DNA from 2 places in the Enterobacter cloacae complex sp. HYC042_NIDB genome. Region 2 is predicted to be linked to the other one. Evidence: predicted binding sites of a transcription regulator. Region 2 holds the regulator's gene; the other holds the start of a gene.
What was found. Region 2 encodes Fur, which represses iron uptake genes when iron is present. Its sites were predicted from a motif close to ATAATAATGAGAACNACTATCAA; they were not measured.

Region 1 (7,776 bases), 2.0 Mb from region 2:
TATGGTTGATCGGCTGAACAGCCGTAAGATTTTCTGGAACAATACCGGGCTGGATATCGAATTTGGCGCCTCCTGGGGAATGGTCGAAAACGGTGAGAAACTGCACCACACGCTGGGGCAACTGAGCTGGCTGGCCGAGCAATCCTGCGGAGCGCACAACGTTCTTGCGCTGACGAATAGCCTGGAAGCTGCATCAGGACAAACAACGGAGCGTGTCCTGATGCTGGCGCGGATTAAGCACGCCCTGGAGGCGGGGCAGTTCCATTTGTATGCGCAGCCGATCCAGAAGGCGGACGGTAGCGGGTACTACGAAATTCTGGCGCGTATGGAGAGCGAGGGCGAGATCATCACCCCTGACCGCTTTATTCCCCTGATTGCCCAGTTCAACCTCAGCCACCGGTTTGATATGTGCGTCATGGAAAAATTACTGCTGTGGCTGCGCGATCACCCAGCGACGCAGGCTGGCGCCCGTTTCTCTGTCAATCTGATGCCGCTTACGCTGATGCAAAATGAGGTGGCGACTGAGATTTGTGCGCTCTTTGAACGGTACGGCGTTGCGCCTCAGGCTGTCGTGATTGAGATCACCGAAGAGCAGGCCTTCTCCAATTCCGGCTGCAGCATCCACAACATTCAGCAGCTGCGGGATTACGGTTTCAGGATTGCCATCGATGATTTTGGAACCGGCTACGCCAACTACGAGCGTCTGAGACGCCTGCAGGCAGACATCATTAAAATTGACGGCTGCTTCGTGAAAGATATTTGTACTGATGATATGGACGCAATGATCGTCCAGTCAATATGTAATCTGGCGAAGACGAAATCACTGTGCGTGGTGGCCGAATATGTTGAGACGCCAGCGCAGCGGGAGATGCTGCTACGCTTCGGCGTGGACTATCTCCAGGGCTACCTGATAGGCAAACCCAAACCGCTGGAAGAATTGCGGGCATAAAAAAACCGGGAGCAAGTCTCCCGGTTTTTTTTTACGCTAAACGTTACAGAACCAGCGCAGCAATAGAAGCAGACAGGACGCTCACCAGGGTGGAGCCGTAAACCAGTTTCAGGCCAAAGCGAGAAACCACGTTACCCTGTTCTTCGTTCAGGCCTTTAATCGCACCGGCGATAATACCGATGGACGAGAAGTTCGCGAAGGAGACCAGGAATACGGACAGAATGCCTTCCGCACGTGGAGAGAGCGTGCTGGCGATTTTCTGCAGATCCATCATCGCAACGAATTCGTTAGAAACCAGCTTGGTCGCCATGATACTGCCTACCTGCAGCGCTTCATGAGCCGGAACACCCATCACCCATGCGACAGGGTAGAAGATGTAGCCCAGGATGCCCTGGAAGGAGATGCCCAGCACTGCGGCGAACAGGGCGTTCAGTGCGGAGATCAGGGCGATAAAGCCGATCAGCATTGCGGCAACGATAATCGCCACTTTGAAACCGGCCAGGATGTACTCACCCAGCATTTCGAAGAAGCTCTGACCTTCGTGCAGGTTAGACATCTGGATGTTCTCTTCGCTGGCGTCAACACGATACGGGTTTATCAGCGACAGAACGATAAAGGTGCTGAACATATTCAGAACCAGCGCTGCAACCACATATTTTGGCTCCAGCATGGTCATGTACGCGCCCACGATAGACATGGAAACGGTAGACATCGCGGTTGCCGCCATGGTGTACATGCGGTTACGGGACATTTTGCCGAGGATATCTTTATACGCGATGAAGTTCTCAGACTGACCGAGGATCAGGGAACTTACGGCGTTGAAAGATTCCAGCTTGCCCATGCCGTTTACTTTGGATAACAGGAAACCAATGCCACGAATAACGAACGGCAGAACGCGGATGTGCTGCAGAATACCGATCAGCGCGGAGATGAAGACGATTGGGCACAGTACCTTCAGGAAGAAGAATGCCAGACCTTCGTCGTTCATTTTACCGAAGACAAAGTTTGTCCCTTCGTTGGCGAATCCGAGCAGTTTTTCGAACATTTCGGAGAAGCCTTTCACGAAGCCGAGGCCTACGTTGGAGTTCAGGAAGAACCACGCAAGTAAAACTTCAATGACCAGCAGCTGGACAACATAACGAATACGAATTTTTTTGCGGTCTGTGCTGACCAGCAATGCGAGTGCAGTAACGACAACAAGTGCCAGGACAAAATGAAGGACGCGGTCCATATTTGCTCCAAATATGAGGCAGGTTTAATTTTCGTGCACATTCTATGTAACAAGCGAAAAGAAAACGAGATCAGGGACACACTATAGTTACATCCTGTGACGAGTCTCAAAATTAGTGATCCACAATACATTTTTGTTATGTTAGGTAAATGAGTGAAAAGTTAAGTTTGTGTGCTACGCTTCACAAATGACCGCGCATTTTCACATTCTGTGATGTCGCACCACCTGCCCATCTATTGTTCTTAGCTATCAGAGAAATCATTTTAAACTCTCTAAATGATCTTGATAATCATTCTCATTTTGATAGCATTAAACATAGCAAAGGCTATATTTCCAGAGGCAGATAATGACAAACAGTCGCGTAGAGGGTAGCAGTGGTAGAGCCGCGCGCAAGTTGCGGTTCGCATTAATGGGACCTGCTTTTATTGCTGCCATCGGCTATATCGATCCGGGTAATTTTGCGACCAATATTCAGGCCGGGGCCAGTTTCGGCTATAAGCTGCTGTGGGTGGTCGTCTGGGCAAACCTGATGGCGATGCTGATTCAGATGCTCTCTGCAAAACTGGGGATTGCCACGGGTAAAAACCTGGCGGAGCAAATTCGCGACCATTATCCCCGTCCGGCGGTGTGGCTCTACTGGGTTCAGGCGGAAATTATCGCCATGGCAACCGATCTCGCTGAATTTATCGGGGCAGCGATCGGCTTTAAGCTGATTCTGGGCGTGTCGCTGTTACAGGGGGCGGTGCTGACCGGGATTGCCACATTCCTGATCCTGATGCTGCAACGTCGGGGTCAAAAACCGCTGGAGAAGGTCATTGGTGGCCTGCTGCTGTTTGTTGCTGCGGCGTACATCGTCGAGCTGATTTTCTCACAGCCGAATCTGGCGCAGCTCGCGAAAGGCATGGTGATCCCAAGCCTGCCAACCTCGGAAGCGGTTTTCCTGGCCGCCGGGGTACTTGGGGCGACCATTATGCCGCATGTCATTTATTTGCACTCCTCTTTGACCCAGCATCTGCACGGCGGGACGCGTAAAGAACGCTACTCGGCAACCAAATGGGATGTGGCAATCGCCATGACCATCGCGGGTTTTGTGAATCTGGCGATGATGGCCACCGCAGCCGCCGCTTTCCACTTTAACGGTCATACTGGTGTCGCCGATCTCGACCAGGCTTACCTCACGCTTGAGCCGTTACTGAGCCATGCTGCTGCCACGATATTTGGTCTGAGCCTGGTTGCCGCCGGTCTCTCCTCCACGGTGGTGGGGACGCTGGCAGGGCAGGTGGTGATGCAGGGATTTGTTCGCTTCCATATTCCATTGTGGGTGCGTCGTTTTATCACCATGCTTCCGTCGTTTATCGTGATTCTGATGGGGCTCGATCCAACGCGAATTCTGGTGATGAGCCAGGTGCTGCTGAGCTTTGGTATTGCGCTGGCGCTGGTGCCGCTGCTGATTTTCACCAGCAATAAAACTCTGATGGGCGAACTGGTTAATACGACGCTGGTGAAACGGGCCGGGTGGGCCATCGTGGTGGTCGTCGTAGCGCTAAACCTGTGGCTGTTGATTGGCACCGCGCTGGGGCTATAAAAGAAAAAGGAGCCGGGAGGCTCCTTTTTGCATTAATGATGACCGTGACCGTGACCGTGACCACCGCGTCCTTTTCCGCCGTGACCCCAGCCGCCGCGGCGGTCGTCACGATCTTTCCAGCCTTCGCGGTAGCCGCGCTCATAGGCGTTGTTTTTATACCAGCCGCGATGCAGGCCGTTATCGTGCCTGCGCCAGCGGTCACCCCGCCATTCATAATGACGGTGCCAGTAATCACGGTCGCGCCAGTAGCCACCGTCCCAGTATCTGCCGTAGTCGTCACGATCGCCAATTTGTAATTTTACTGATGGCAACAGGGTGATTTCGCCCGCAGTGGCGACGAGCGGGGCCGAAGCCAGTAATACCGCTGCAAGAATCAGTGACCTGAACATACTCTTTCTCCTTCACGATCGGGGCCTTCGTGGGGCCTGTTAACGCAATATTACGAGTTGGTAAAGGCTCGTTTCATCGCCTCAACTCCGAATTCCCGAGGGAGAGCACTTTTTGCTAAAAGTGGTTTTATTTTGAACTGCTCAGGATCTGGTCGATTAGAGAAAGTTCTTCTGCGGTAAACTGGCGGTTTTCCAGCATACCCACGGCATCATCAATCTGAGCCGTTTTGCTGGCCCCGATCAGCACCGACGTGACCTCCTCATGGCGTAACACCCAGGCAAGCGCCATCTGCGAGAGTTTCTGGCCGCGGCTTTCTGCCAGGGCGTTTAGCTGGCGCACCTTCTCAAGCTTCTCTTCGGTGATCTGTTCCGGGTTAAGGAATTGACTGCCGCTTGCCGCACGGGAATCGGCGGGAATACCGTTAAGATACCGGTTGGTCAACTGTCCCCCTGCCAGCGGCGAGAAGGGAATACAGCCGACCCCTTTTTCCTGCAGAACATCCAGCAAACCCTCTTCCGGCGCACGTTCGAACATCGAGTATTTCGGCTGGTGGATCAGGCAGGGCGTGCCCAGGTCATTCAGGATATCAATCGCTTTTCGCGCCAGCTCGGCAGGATAGTTGGATAACCCGACATACAGGGCTTTGCCCTGGCGCACCAGATGGTCAAGCGCTTTCATGGTTTCCTGTAGCGGCGTTTCCGGGTCCGGACGGTGATGATAGAAGATATCGACATATTCCAGCCCCATGCGCTTCAGGCTTTGATCGAGGCTTGCCAGCAGATATTTGCGCGATCCCCAGTCGCCGTAAGGGCCGTCCCACATGGTATATCCCGCTTTCGTGGAGACGATCAATTCGTCGCGCCAGGGCAGGAAATCCTCCTGCAAAATACGGCCGAAATTACGCTCGGCGGACCCCGGCGGGGGACCATAGTTATTGGCAAGGTCGAAATGCGTAATACCCAGATCGAACGCGCGCTGTAAAAGTTGACGGCTATTTTCGATGAGCGTGGCGTCACCAAAGTTATGCCACAGCCCCAGCGAGACCGCGGGCAACCTGAGTCCGCTTCGCCCACAGCGGCGATACTCCATTGTCTGATAACGATTTTTGTCCGGCTGATAACCCATTCGTATGACCTCTCGTGCTGAAGAGAAAAATCAGTGTATACGTTTACATTAACGTGAAAAAAAGCAGCATAGCTCAGCATTTTTTGTAAAGCATTCTTTCCATAGCCTTCTTATGGCCAATTCTGGACAGCCATCACGCTTATTTAATACTCAAAGTGAGGTCAACATCAGAAGGATACCTGTTTATGCGTACCCCGTACTGCGTCGCCGATTACCTGCTGGACCGTCTTACAGATTGTGGAGCCGATCATCTGTTTGGCGTGCCGGGCGACTATAACCTGCAGTTTCTCGACCACGTAATAGACAGCCCGGATATCTGCTGGGTGGGCTGTGCCAATGAGTTAAACGCCTCTTATGCCGCTGACGGATATGCCCGCTGTAAGGGCTTCGCCGCGCTGCTGACAACGTTTGGCGTCGGAGAATTAAGTGCCATGAACGGCATTGCGGGCAGCTATGCCGAGCACGTTCCGGTGCTGCATATTGTTGGCGCGCCGGGGATGGCGTCTCAGCAAAGGGGGGAACTGCTGCACCATACGCTGGGCGATGGTGAGTTCCGCCATTTTTACCATATGAGCGAGCCGATCACCGTTGCACAGGCGATCCTGACCGAACAAAACGCCTGTTATGAAATCGACCGGGTACTAACGACGATGCTCCGGGAACGTCGTCCCGGCTATTTGATGTTACCTGCCGATGTGGCAAAAAAAGCCGCTACGCCGCCTGTAAACGCTCTCACGCTTCGGCATGCGCATGCCGATAGCGCCTGCCTGAAAGCGTTCCGGGATGCTGCGGAGCGTCAACTGGCAGCGAGTAAGCGTAACGCGCTGTTAGCGGATTTTCTTGTCCTGCGCCATGGGTTGAAGCACGCGCTGCAGAAGTGGGTGAAGGATGTGCCGATGGCGCATGCCACGATGCTGATGGGCAAAGGCATATTCGACGAACGTAACGCCGGTTTTTACGGTACATACAGCGGTTCAGCCAGTGCCGGTCCGGTAAAAGAGGCGATAGAGGGAGCGGATACGGTGCTGTGCATCGGCACGCGTTTTACCGATACTCTGACGGCCGGGTTTACCCATCAGTTAACGCCTGCACAGACGATAGAAGTCCAGCCTCATGCCGCCCGCGTCGGCGATATCTGGTTTACCGGCATCCCGATGGCCCAGGCCATTGAAGCGCTGCTGGAGCTGTGCAAACAGCATATTCACGATAAGCCTGTTCCGGCATCGTACAGCGCGATGAATTTCCCTCAGCCGGACGGCTCGCTTACGCAGGAGAATTTCTGGCAAACGCTGCAAACGTTTATTCGCCCGGGAGACATCATCCTGGCCGATCAGGGCACCTCGGCCTTCGGCGCGATTGATCTGCGTTTGCCTGCCGACGTGAATTTTATCGTCCAGCCGCTGTGGGGCTCGATCGGCTACACCCTGGCCGCGGCGTTCGGGGCGCAAACGGCATGCCCGAACCGGCGCGTGATTGTGCTGACGGGGGATGGCGCGGCACAGCTGACCATTCAGGAGCTCGGGTCAATGTTGCGTGATAAACAACATCCCATCATTCTGGTGCTCAACAACGAAGGATACACGGTTGAAAGGGCAATTCACGGGCCGGAACAGCGTTACAATGACATTGCGCTATGGAACTGGACGCAAATCCCGCAGGCCCTGAGCCTCGATCCTCAGGCCCAGTGCTGGCAAGTCAGTGAAGCGGAGCAGCTGGCGGACGTGCTGGAAAAAGTAGCGCACCACGAGCGGCTCTCGCTAATTGAGGTGATGCTGCCAAAAGCGGATATCCCACCGCTGCTGGGGGCTATTACCAAAGCGCTGGAAGCGCGCAATAGCGCCTGATTATTTGTCGTTTCGCCAGGCCATCATCATCGGTTTGCCCGCCAGCAGGAGCCAGGCGGGCAACATCACGATGCAGAGCAGCGGGAACAGCGTCGAATCCGGCACCACCACTGCCGCCATAAACAGGCTCAGCCATGCATCGCGCGTCACCACCAGTACCAGCCCCAGAATAGAGCAGGAGACGGTAATCGCCGCCGGAACCGCGTCGACATGCTCGTGCAGCATCAGCCCCAGCGCCACGCCGACAAACACCGCCGGGAAGATACGCCCGCCGCGGAAACCGCACGCTGCAGCAACGACAAGCGCCGCCAGCTTGATGACGGCAAACAACAGGTAATCGGACACGCTAAACACCTGGCTGAAGGCCAGCTGCTGCATCTCGTCCAGACCTTTGAACAGGGTCACCGTTCCGCCAATTGCCCCTAAAATACCGAGGATTAGCCCCCCTGTTCCCAGAATCAATACCGGATGTTTGAGTTTATGCACCAGCCGGTGCAGGCGCGGAAGACACCATACCGCCACCATGCCCAGCGCGATGGCGATCGCGACGACGATGGCGCCGCTGAATATATCTGCAATCCGCATCTCTCCGTAGTGCGGCAGAGAGAGGGAAAAATGGGGATGGAAAAACAGGCTTGTCGTCAGCGCGCCG
Region 2 (7,776 bases):
GCTGTACGGTCTGGTGTCGCCGAGATTTGAATTGAAGAACAAACATAGCTAAAAAAAAGCCCGGTGGCGCTAACGCTTACCGGGCCTATGATCGCTGTTGTAGGCCGGGCAAACGCAGTGCCGCCCGGCAGACAAACCGCAGTTATGCGTTTTTCAGCACTTCGCTGACAATCTCTACCGCTTCTTTCTCAATCTGCTGGCGATGCTCAGCGCCGAGGAAGCTTTCGCAATAGATCTTGTACGCATCTTCCGTACCGGACGGACGCGCGGCGAACCAGCCATTTTCGGTCATCACTTTCAGGCCGCCGATAGAAGCACCGTTACCCGGTGCCGCCGTCAGACGCGCGGTGATCGGATCGCCTGCCAGGGTGCTTGCGCTGACCATCTCCGGAGAGAGTTTGGACAGAGCCGCTTTCTGGGCAGAGGTCGCGCCAGCCTGAATACGGTTATAGCTTGGTGCACCAAAGCGTGCAGCCAGCTCGTTGTAGTGTTCCTGCGGGTTTTTACCGGTGACCGCGGTGATTTCCGCCGCCAGCAGGCACATGATGATGCCGTCTTTATCGGTTGACCACGGGGTGCCGTCGAAACGCAGGAAGGACGCGCCTGCGCTCTCTTCGCCGCCGAAGCCAAAGCTGCCGTCGTGCAGACCGTCAACGAACCACTTGAAGCCTACCGGCACTTCCACCAGCTTGCGGCCCAGCGCGTCCACCACGCGGTCGATCATCGCAGAAGAGACCAGCGTTTTACCGACAGCCACCTCTTTGCCCCACTGCGGACGGTGCTGGAACAGGTAGTTGATCGCAACAGCCAGATAGTGGTTCGGGTTCATCAGCCCGGCAGGGGTGACGATGCCGTGACGGTCATAGTCCGGGTCGTTAGCAAACGCCAGGTCGAATTTATCGCGCAGCGCCAGCAGGCCCGCCATCGCGCATTCGGAGGAGCAGTCCATACGGATCGCGCCGTCTTTATCCAGGTGCATAAAGCGGAAGGTCTGATCGACGTGATCGTTCACGATGGTCAGATCCAGCTTGTAGTGCTCGGCGATGCGCTTCCAGTACTCAATACCGGAGCCGCCCAGCGGATCCACGCCCAGCTTCAGGCCAGCTTTCTGAATCGCCGCCATATCGACGATATCCGCCAGCCCTTCCACAAACGGCTGAACCAGATCCTGCTCTTTCACGTGACCGGAGGCCATCGCCTCATCAAGAGAAATACGTTTAACGCCTTTCAGACCGTCGGCCAGCAGCGCGTTTGCACGATCTTCCACCACTTTGGTGACGTTAGTGTCAGCCGGGCCGCCGTTAGGCGGGTTGTATTTGATACCACCGTCTTCCGGCGGGTTGTGGGATGGCGTAATGACGATACCGTCAGCCTGCGCGCCACCTTTTTTGTTGTGCACAAGGATCGCGTTTGATACCGCCGGTGTTGGAGTAAACCCATTGTTCTCCTGAACAATCACGTCCACACCGTTCGCCGCCAGCACTTCCAGCACGGAAATAAACGCCGGTTCAGACAGCGCATGGGTATCTTTGCCCACGTAGCACGGACCGGTAACGCCGTTTTTAGCGCGCTCTTCCGCAATGGCCTGAGCAATGGCCAGAATGTGCGGTTCGTTAAAGCTGTGGCGCGCCGCGCTGCCGCGGTGACCAGATGTACCAAACTTCACTGCGTGTTCTGCGTTGCCCACGACCGGTTTCAGCACGTAATACTGCGCGGTCAGCTGAGCGACGTTAATCAAATCGCTTTGTTGTGCAGGTTGGCCTGCACGGCTGTGATTTGCCATTACCGGGTCCTTATGATGCAAGGGTTAAATTGTACCGCAAACCTTTTCAATCAATTCCGCCGGGAACTGCATGGACTGCATGATGTGTTCAATCATGCTGCACTTGCGGCCCGTATTGGTATTGGTGATCACCCAGTACGGAGTGCCAGGGACATGTTTAGGTTTGGTTTGATTGCCATTTTGCAGCAGCGTCTGCTCGTCGCCCGCGAAATAGACGCGGGTACGGCCGTGCAGCGACTCGGTCGCTTCAGCAAACGCTTTGTTATCCAGGGAGTAAAGTGTAGACAGCACCAGCATAAAACGGTTAACCGCCTTTTTCTGCTCCGCATATTCGTCGGAGAGCAGCAGTTCGCGCATCGCGCGCACTTTATCTTTTACCGGCGTCACGGCAGGTTTTGCTTGTGCAGCAACGCTCGGCTGAGACACGACATCTTTGGTAACTGGTGTGGCAGGCTGTGAAGCGGCGGAAATTTTAAGCATGCGCCGTAAAATGTCGGACGCGCTCTCCCCGATATGCCGCGTCTGGCTGGCAATATACTGATAGAGTTCGTCATCAACTTCGATTGTTTTCATCTTAATCCAGTGCGATATCTTATCTGAATACAAGTCATTGGGATTATAAGGTCAAATCCCAACAGCGGATAGCGTCAAACCAGGTTGGCGGCAAAAGTCAGATTAAACTGGAACCTTGCAGCCGGGCGGCAGAATGGTCAACATGATACCCTAACCTGACATACGTAAAAAAAGAACTTTGCCATGAAATTGAATACCCGAGCGCAAACTGCACAATCGCCGAACAATTATTCCCCCATCGTGCTGGTTCATGGACTTTTTGGCAGCCTGGATAACCTGGGCGTGCTGGCCCGTGATTTGGTTACCGATCACGATATTTTGCAGGTCGATATGCGCAACCACGGGCTTTCCGGCCGCTCAGACGAGATGACCTATGCGGCAATGGCGCAGGATCTGCTGGATACGCTGGACGCGCACAACCTGCAGAAGGTGACCCTCATCGGGCATTCAATGGGCGGTAAAGCGGTTATGGCGCTCACCGCGCTGGCGCCAGAACGAATTTCCGGGCTTGTCGTGATTGACGTTGCGCCTGTGGATTACGACGTTCGCCGTCACGATGAGATTTTCGCGGCGATCAATGCCGTAACCGAAGCTGGCGTTTCCACTCGTCAGCAGGCTGCAGCGGTTATGCGTGAGCATCTTGATGAAGAAGGCGTGGTGCAGTTCCTTTTGAAGTCGTTTGTTGACGGGCAGTGGCGTTTTAACGTGCCGGTGCTGTGGGACCAGTACAACAATATCGTGGGCTGGGAAACCGTTCCCGCCTGGCCGCATCCTGCCCTCTTTATTCGCGGCGGTAACTCTCCTTATATTACCGACGCGTACCGCGACACGCTGCTGGCACAATTCCCGCAGGCGCGCGCCCACGTCATTGCCGGTGCCGGACACTGGGTGCATGCGGAAAAACCGGATGCTGTACTGCGCGCCATTCGCCGCTATCTCGCTGATACTGCAAATTGATTAAAAAGAGAGCGACTGGAAGATGACGGGCTTCCAGTCGTTGGCGTGCCGTTTTTGGTGATGTATGATGGCGCGCTTATCGCCCGGGCTTTAGCAGGGCGGCGTGTTTCCCCCGAAGTCTCATAATCATGGCCAAAGAACAAACGGACCGTACGACACTAGATCTGTTCGCGAATGAGCGTCGACCGGGACGACCGAAAACGAATCCGCTTTCGCGCGATGAACAGCTGCGTATCAATAAACGCAATCAGCTTAAACGCGATAAAAATCGTGGGCTTAAGCGTGTCGAACTGAAGCTCAACGCCGACGCGGTCGATGCGCTTAACGAGCTGGCAGAGGCGCGTAACATCAGCCGCAGCGAGCTTATTGAAGAGATGCTCATCGCCCAACTTGAGACGCTGCGCAGCCAGGCATAAGTCTGAAAAACCCCTTTATCGCCCTTTTCATGTAGCACAGAGTGCAGTCCTGCGCGATAGCGGTTTCCGCAGGGTTGCCAGTTCTGCTATTATTGCCCTTATCCGTGGCCGAATTGCGCCACCATACCATTAAGTTTCAAGAGGTTATTTTACTCATGGCAATCATCGGCATTTTCTTCGGCAGTGATACCGGCAATACCGAAAATATCGCAAAAAACATTCAGAAACAGCTCGGTAAAGACGTTGCTGATGTGCATGACATCGCCAAGAGCAGCAAAGAAGATCTCGAGGGCTATGACATTCTGCTGCTGGGTATTCCAACCTGGTACTATGGTGAAGCCCAGTGCGACTGGGACGATTTCTTCCCGACGCTGGAAGAGGTGGACTTCAACGGCAAGCTGGTTGCCCTGTTCGGTTGTGGCGATCAGGAAGATTACGCCGAGTACTTCTGTGATGCGCTGGGGACGATTCGCGACATCATTGAGCCTAATGGCGCGGTTATTGTGGGCCACTGGCCGACTGCCGGTTACCACTTCGAAGCTTCTAAAGGCCTGGCCGATGACGATCATTTTGTCGGACTTGCCATTGACGAAGACCGTCAGCCAGAACTGACCGCAGAGCGTGTAGAGAAGTGGGTTAAACAGATCCGCGAAGAACTGCATCTGGACGATATTCTCAACGCCTGATTTTTTACGGCGCAACGCGGGTTGCGCCCCTTTTCCAGGTAAAACCGATTAAATTAATTGCTACAAACTTTTAACTTTTTCGTCCAGACCTGTACAATGTCTCCCTGGCAAAATGTGGTTTCCATTGAGCAAGTTTGTAGGTGATACCACGTTTTTATAAGCATACTTTGCCTGAGACTTGCAGTTTTCATTTAGGCATGGCAGTTCTATAATGAGACGCATTATCCCAGGTGCATTTTCTGTCACTTCCCAGAGAAGTGAATCGTTTAGCAACAGGACAGATTCCGCATGACTGACAACAATACCGCATTAAAGAAGGCTGGCCTGAAAGTAACGCTTCCTCGGTTAAAAATCCTGGAAGTGCTTCAGGGTCCAGACAATCACCATGTCAGTGCGGAAGACCTTTATAAACGTCTTATCGACATGGGTGAAGAGATTGGGCTGGCCACCGTATATCGCGTGCTGAACCAGTTTGATGACGCGGGCATTGTTACCCGTCATAATTTCGAAGGCGGTAAATCTGTATTCGAACTGACCCAGCAGCATCACCACGATCACCTGATCTGCCTCGATTGCGGCAAGGTCATTGAATTTAGCGATGATTCCATCGAAGCGCGTCAGCGTGAAATCGCAGCTCGTCATGGCATTCGCCTGACCAACCACAGCCTGTACCTTTACGGTCACTGCGCTGAAGGGGATTGCCGCGAGAATGAACACGCTCACGACACAAAATAAGTTAGCGTTCATACTCTGAGCCAGCCGTAAGGTTGGCTTTTTTTTGCCTGAAAAAAGCCCGGTCAGCAAAGTGCCACCGGGCGTAGAGCAACTTATTTGTTGTTATTGCGTATCTCGTTCCAGATTTTATCGCAACGCTTCGCCACTTCCTGATCGTTACCGGTTTTACGTGCCTGGATGCAGGCCTGATAATCCATCACGCGAACATTCTCCTGCGTCGCGAACACCTCATGCGCTTTCTCTTTCTTTAACACATTTAGCACACTCTGGCAGGCTTCAATTTTCTCAGGCGATCCTTCCGCGGTATTAATACAGGCGCTATACGCCTCCTTCAGACGGGCGTCCTCTTTCGGCGCCTGAGTCTGAACACACGCCACCAGCCCTGATGCCATCAGCGCGACGATTACGATTTTTTTCATCATGTGCAGTCTCCAGACCGGCGGGACTCAGCCCGCCGGTGTGCTCATCAGAAGATGGTGAATGGGGCGATAACCATGAATTTGACGTCACGTTCATCCTGGAAGATGTTGCCGTAACCGCCCGCATAGCTTGGGATATCGGAGTGGTTGTCATACTGCGTGAAGTGCAGCTTGAACATCGTGCCTTTCGCGCGGCCATCCTGCAGGGTGTAGATAGCATCCAGGCTGTAGGAGGACTCTTTCAGGCGATAGTTTGGATCGTAGTACGCATCCGGCGTCGCCATGTCTGCTGGTTTTGCATCCCAGGCGTAAGCGTAAGAAGCGCCCACCGCCCAGCCCGGCAGGTTCCAGTTTTTCAGGTCATACATGGCGCCGAAGAAGACCGCTTTCTCGCCGTCGGCGTTGAAGTCTGAGCGGTTATCCCACCAGATATCCAGACGACCGTTGGATGAGGCATAGGTCGGCGTCATACGCTGCAGGAAGTAGCCCTGCTGCCCTTCCGCCTTCACCCACGTGCCTTCCAGACGCAAATCAACCTGACCGACCTTATAGCCGAAGGTTAACGCCTGCAGCCACGCGGTACCGTTATAAATGTCATTTACGCTGCCATCGCTGACCTTATCGCGCGTACCGTAGAACTGGTAGCTGGTGCTCAGCGGACTACCGGCGATATCAAATTTGTAGCTGGCTTTAGCAAAATACTGATCGATATAGCCTTCCGCCTGACCAAATGCGGCTTCCAGAACCAGATCGTTTTTGAAGTCGTACTTCGCGCCCAGCGAGTGGAGGTAATCGACTTTGGTTTTCTTATCGTTCTGGTAGAACTTGTCCATCTCAATGTGCCACGGCGCTTTGTACTCGTTGGTCCACATATAGGAGAAGCTCAACGCACCTGCATCACCGTAGTCAAAGTTAGCCCCGGCTTCTGCCCCCTGATAGGTACCAGGCATAAAGCTCCAGTGCGGCGCTAACAGCGTCTGGCCGGTTGGCTGAATATAGCCCCCACGCGCCCATACCGGGCCGTATTTGAATTTCGCTGCGGCCTTATAAAGGCTGATGCCGCTTTTATCCCCTGACCAGTCTTCGTCATAGGCTTTATTGCTGGAGGAGAAAGCAATTTCGTTCGGGTGGCCGCTGTCGCCATTTTCAGCCATTTCAATCGCCGTAAACGCGGCAATATCCAGACCGAATATATCGGCGGCGTAGCCTGACTGGAAGTCCAGGTTGGCGTTCCAGGTGGAGTGTGAGAGGTTGGTTTTGTATTTATCTTCTGTGACATCTTTACGGTCACGTTCACGCTGCCAGTAATAAATACCGCCAGTGAGGGTAGAATCTTCGATGAAACCTGCTGCTTTTGCCTCTGGTGTCACCACCAGGCCTGACATTGCTGTCACACCGGCAATAGCCAGCGCCAGCGCACTACGTTTGCCACTGAACGTACGCATAGATTATTCCTCTTTGACGAATTAAAACGCCTTAAACGGCGAAAATATAAAAGACCAAAAGGCCAGGGGTAGTTATAAATACCCTCGAATTAACTACCGTCTTTAGGTTATTTTTCGCGACGCGAATTATCAATGCTTTTCAGTGGGCAAAAGTCAGGATTATGACGAAGTGCACATAATTGGTAGTGCTTTGTAACATTTGGCCGGATGCAAGGTGTGGCGGGGGTAGAGCAGGTAATTTCGGCGTATTAGATCGTAATAAAACCCGTATTTGTCTTAATTCTCTTTTTTATGAAACAGACAAACTTTTTTTAGAAAAATAAGTAGCACCGCATTGACCAAAAATTTTAGCTGGCCTAATTACGGGCCTACTTTAACGATATGATCATTAAATAAAAAAACGCCGCTATAAGCGGCGTTTGTTTCTCATTGACCAGTGCAGCGTTATTATTCGCCGATCTTGGTCCAGGTATCACGCAGACCTACGGTACGGTTAAATACCGGTTTTTCTGCCGTGCTGTAACGGCTGTCCAGGCAGAAGTAACCTTCACGCTCGAACTGGAACGCTTTGCCCGCTTCAGCGGCTTTCAGCGATGGCTCCGCATAACCTTGCTTGATCACCAGAGATTCCGGGTTGATGGTCGCCAGGAAGTCTTCCGCCGCACCCGGGTTAGGTACGCTGAACAGACGATCGTACAGACGAATTTCTACAGGCAGCGCGTGGGAAGCGCTCACCCAGTGGATCACGCCTTTCACCTTGCG

Region 1: the regulator Fur is predicted to act here: its motif matches at 2,463-2,485, upstream of OKF39_RS17060 (Nramp family divalent metal transporter).

The regions. Positions count from the first base shown of each region.
Region 1 is NZ_CP109650.1:3,564,861-3,572,636, reverse strand. Features, by position in the region: gene OKF39_RS17070 (sensor domain-containing phosphodiesterase) at 1-949, shown strand, start outside; gene OKF39_RS17065 (NupC/NupG family nucleoside CNT transporter) at 993-2,180, opposite strand; gene OKF39_RS17060 (Nramp family divalent metal transporter) at 2,527-3,765, shown strand; gene OKF39_RS17055 (DUF2502 domain-containing protein) at 3,798-4,154, opposite strand; gene mgrA (L-glyceraldehyde 3-phosphate reductase) at 4,282-5,280, opposite strand; gene ipdC (indolepyruvate decarboxylase) at 5,466-7,124, shown strand; gene OKF39_RS17040 (ion channel protein) at 7,125-7,776, opposite strand, start outside.
Region 2 is NZ_CP109650.1:1,532,852-1,540,627, reverse strand. Features, by position in the region: gene potE (putrescine-ornithine antiporter) at 1-52, shown strand, start outside; gene pgm (phosphoglucomutase (alpha-D-glucose-1,6-bisphosphate-dependent)) at 143-1,783, opposite strand; gene seqA (replication initiation negative regulator SeqA) at 1,808-2,356, opposite strand; gene ybfF (esterase) at 2,540-3,313, shown strand; gene ybfE (LexA regulated protein) at 3,442-3,729, shown strand; gene fldA (flavodoxin FldA) at 3,885-4,415, shown strand; gene fur (ferric iron uptake transcriptional regulator) at 4,704-5,150, shown strand; gene chiQ (ChiQ/YbfN family lipoprotein) at 5,243-5,569, opposite strand; gene chiP (chitoporin ChiP) at 5,617-7,014, opposite strand; gene glnS (glutamine--tRNA ligase) at 7,462-7,776, opposite strand, start outside.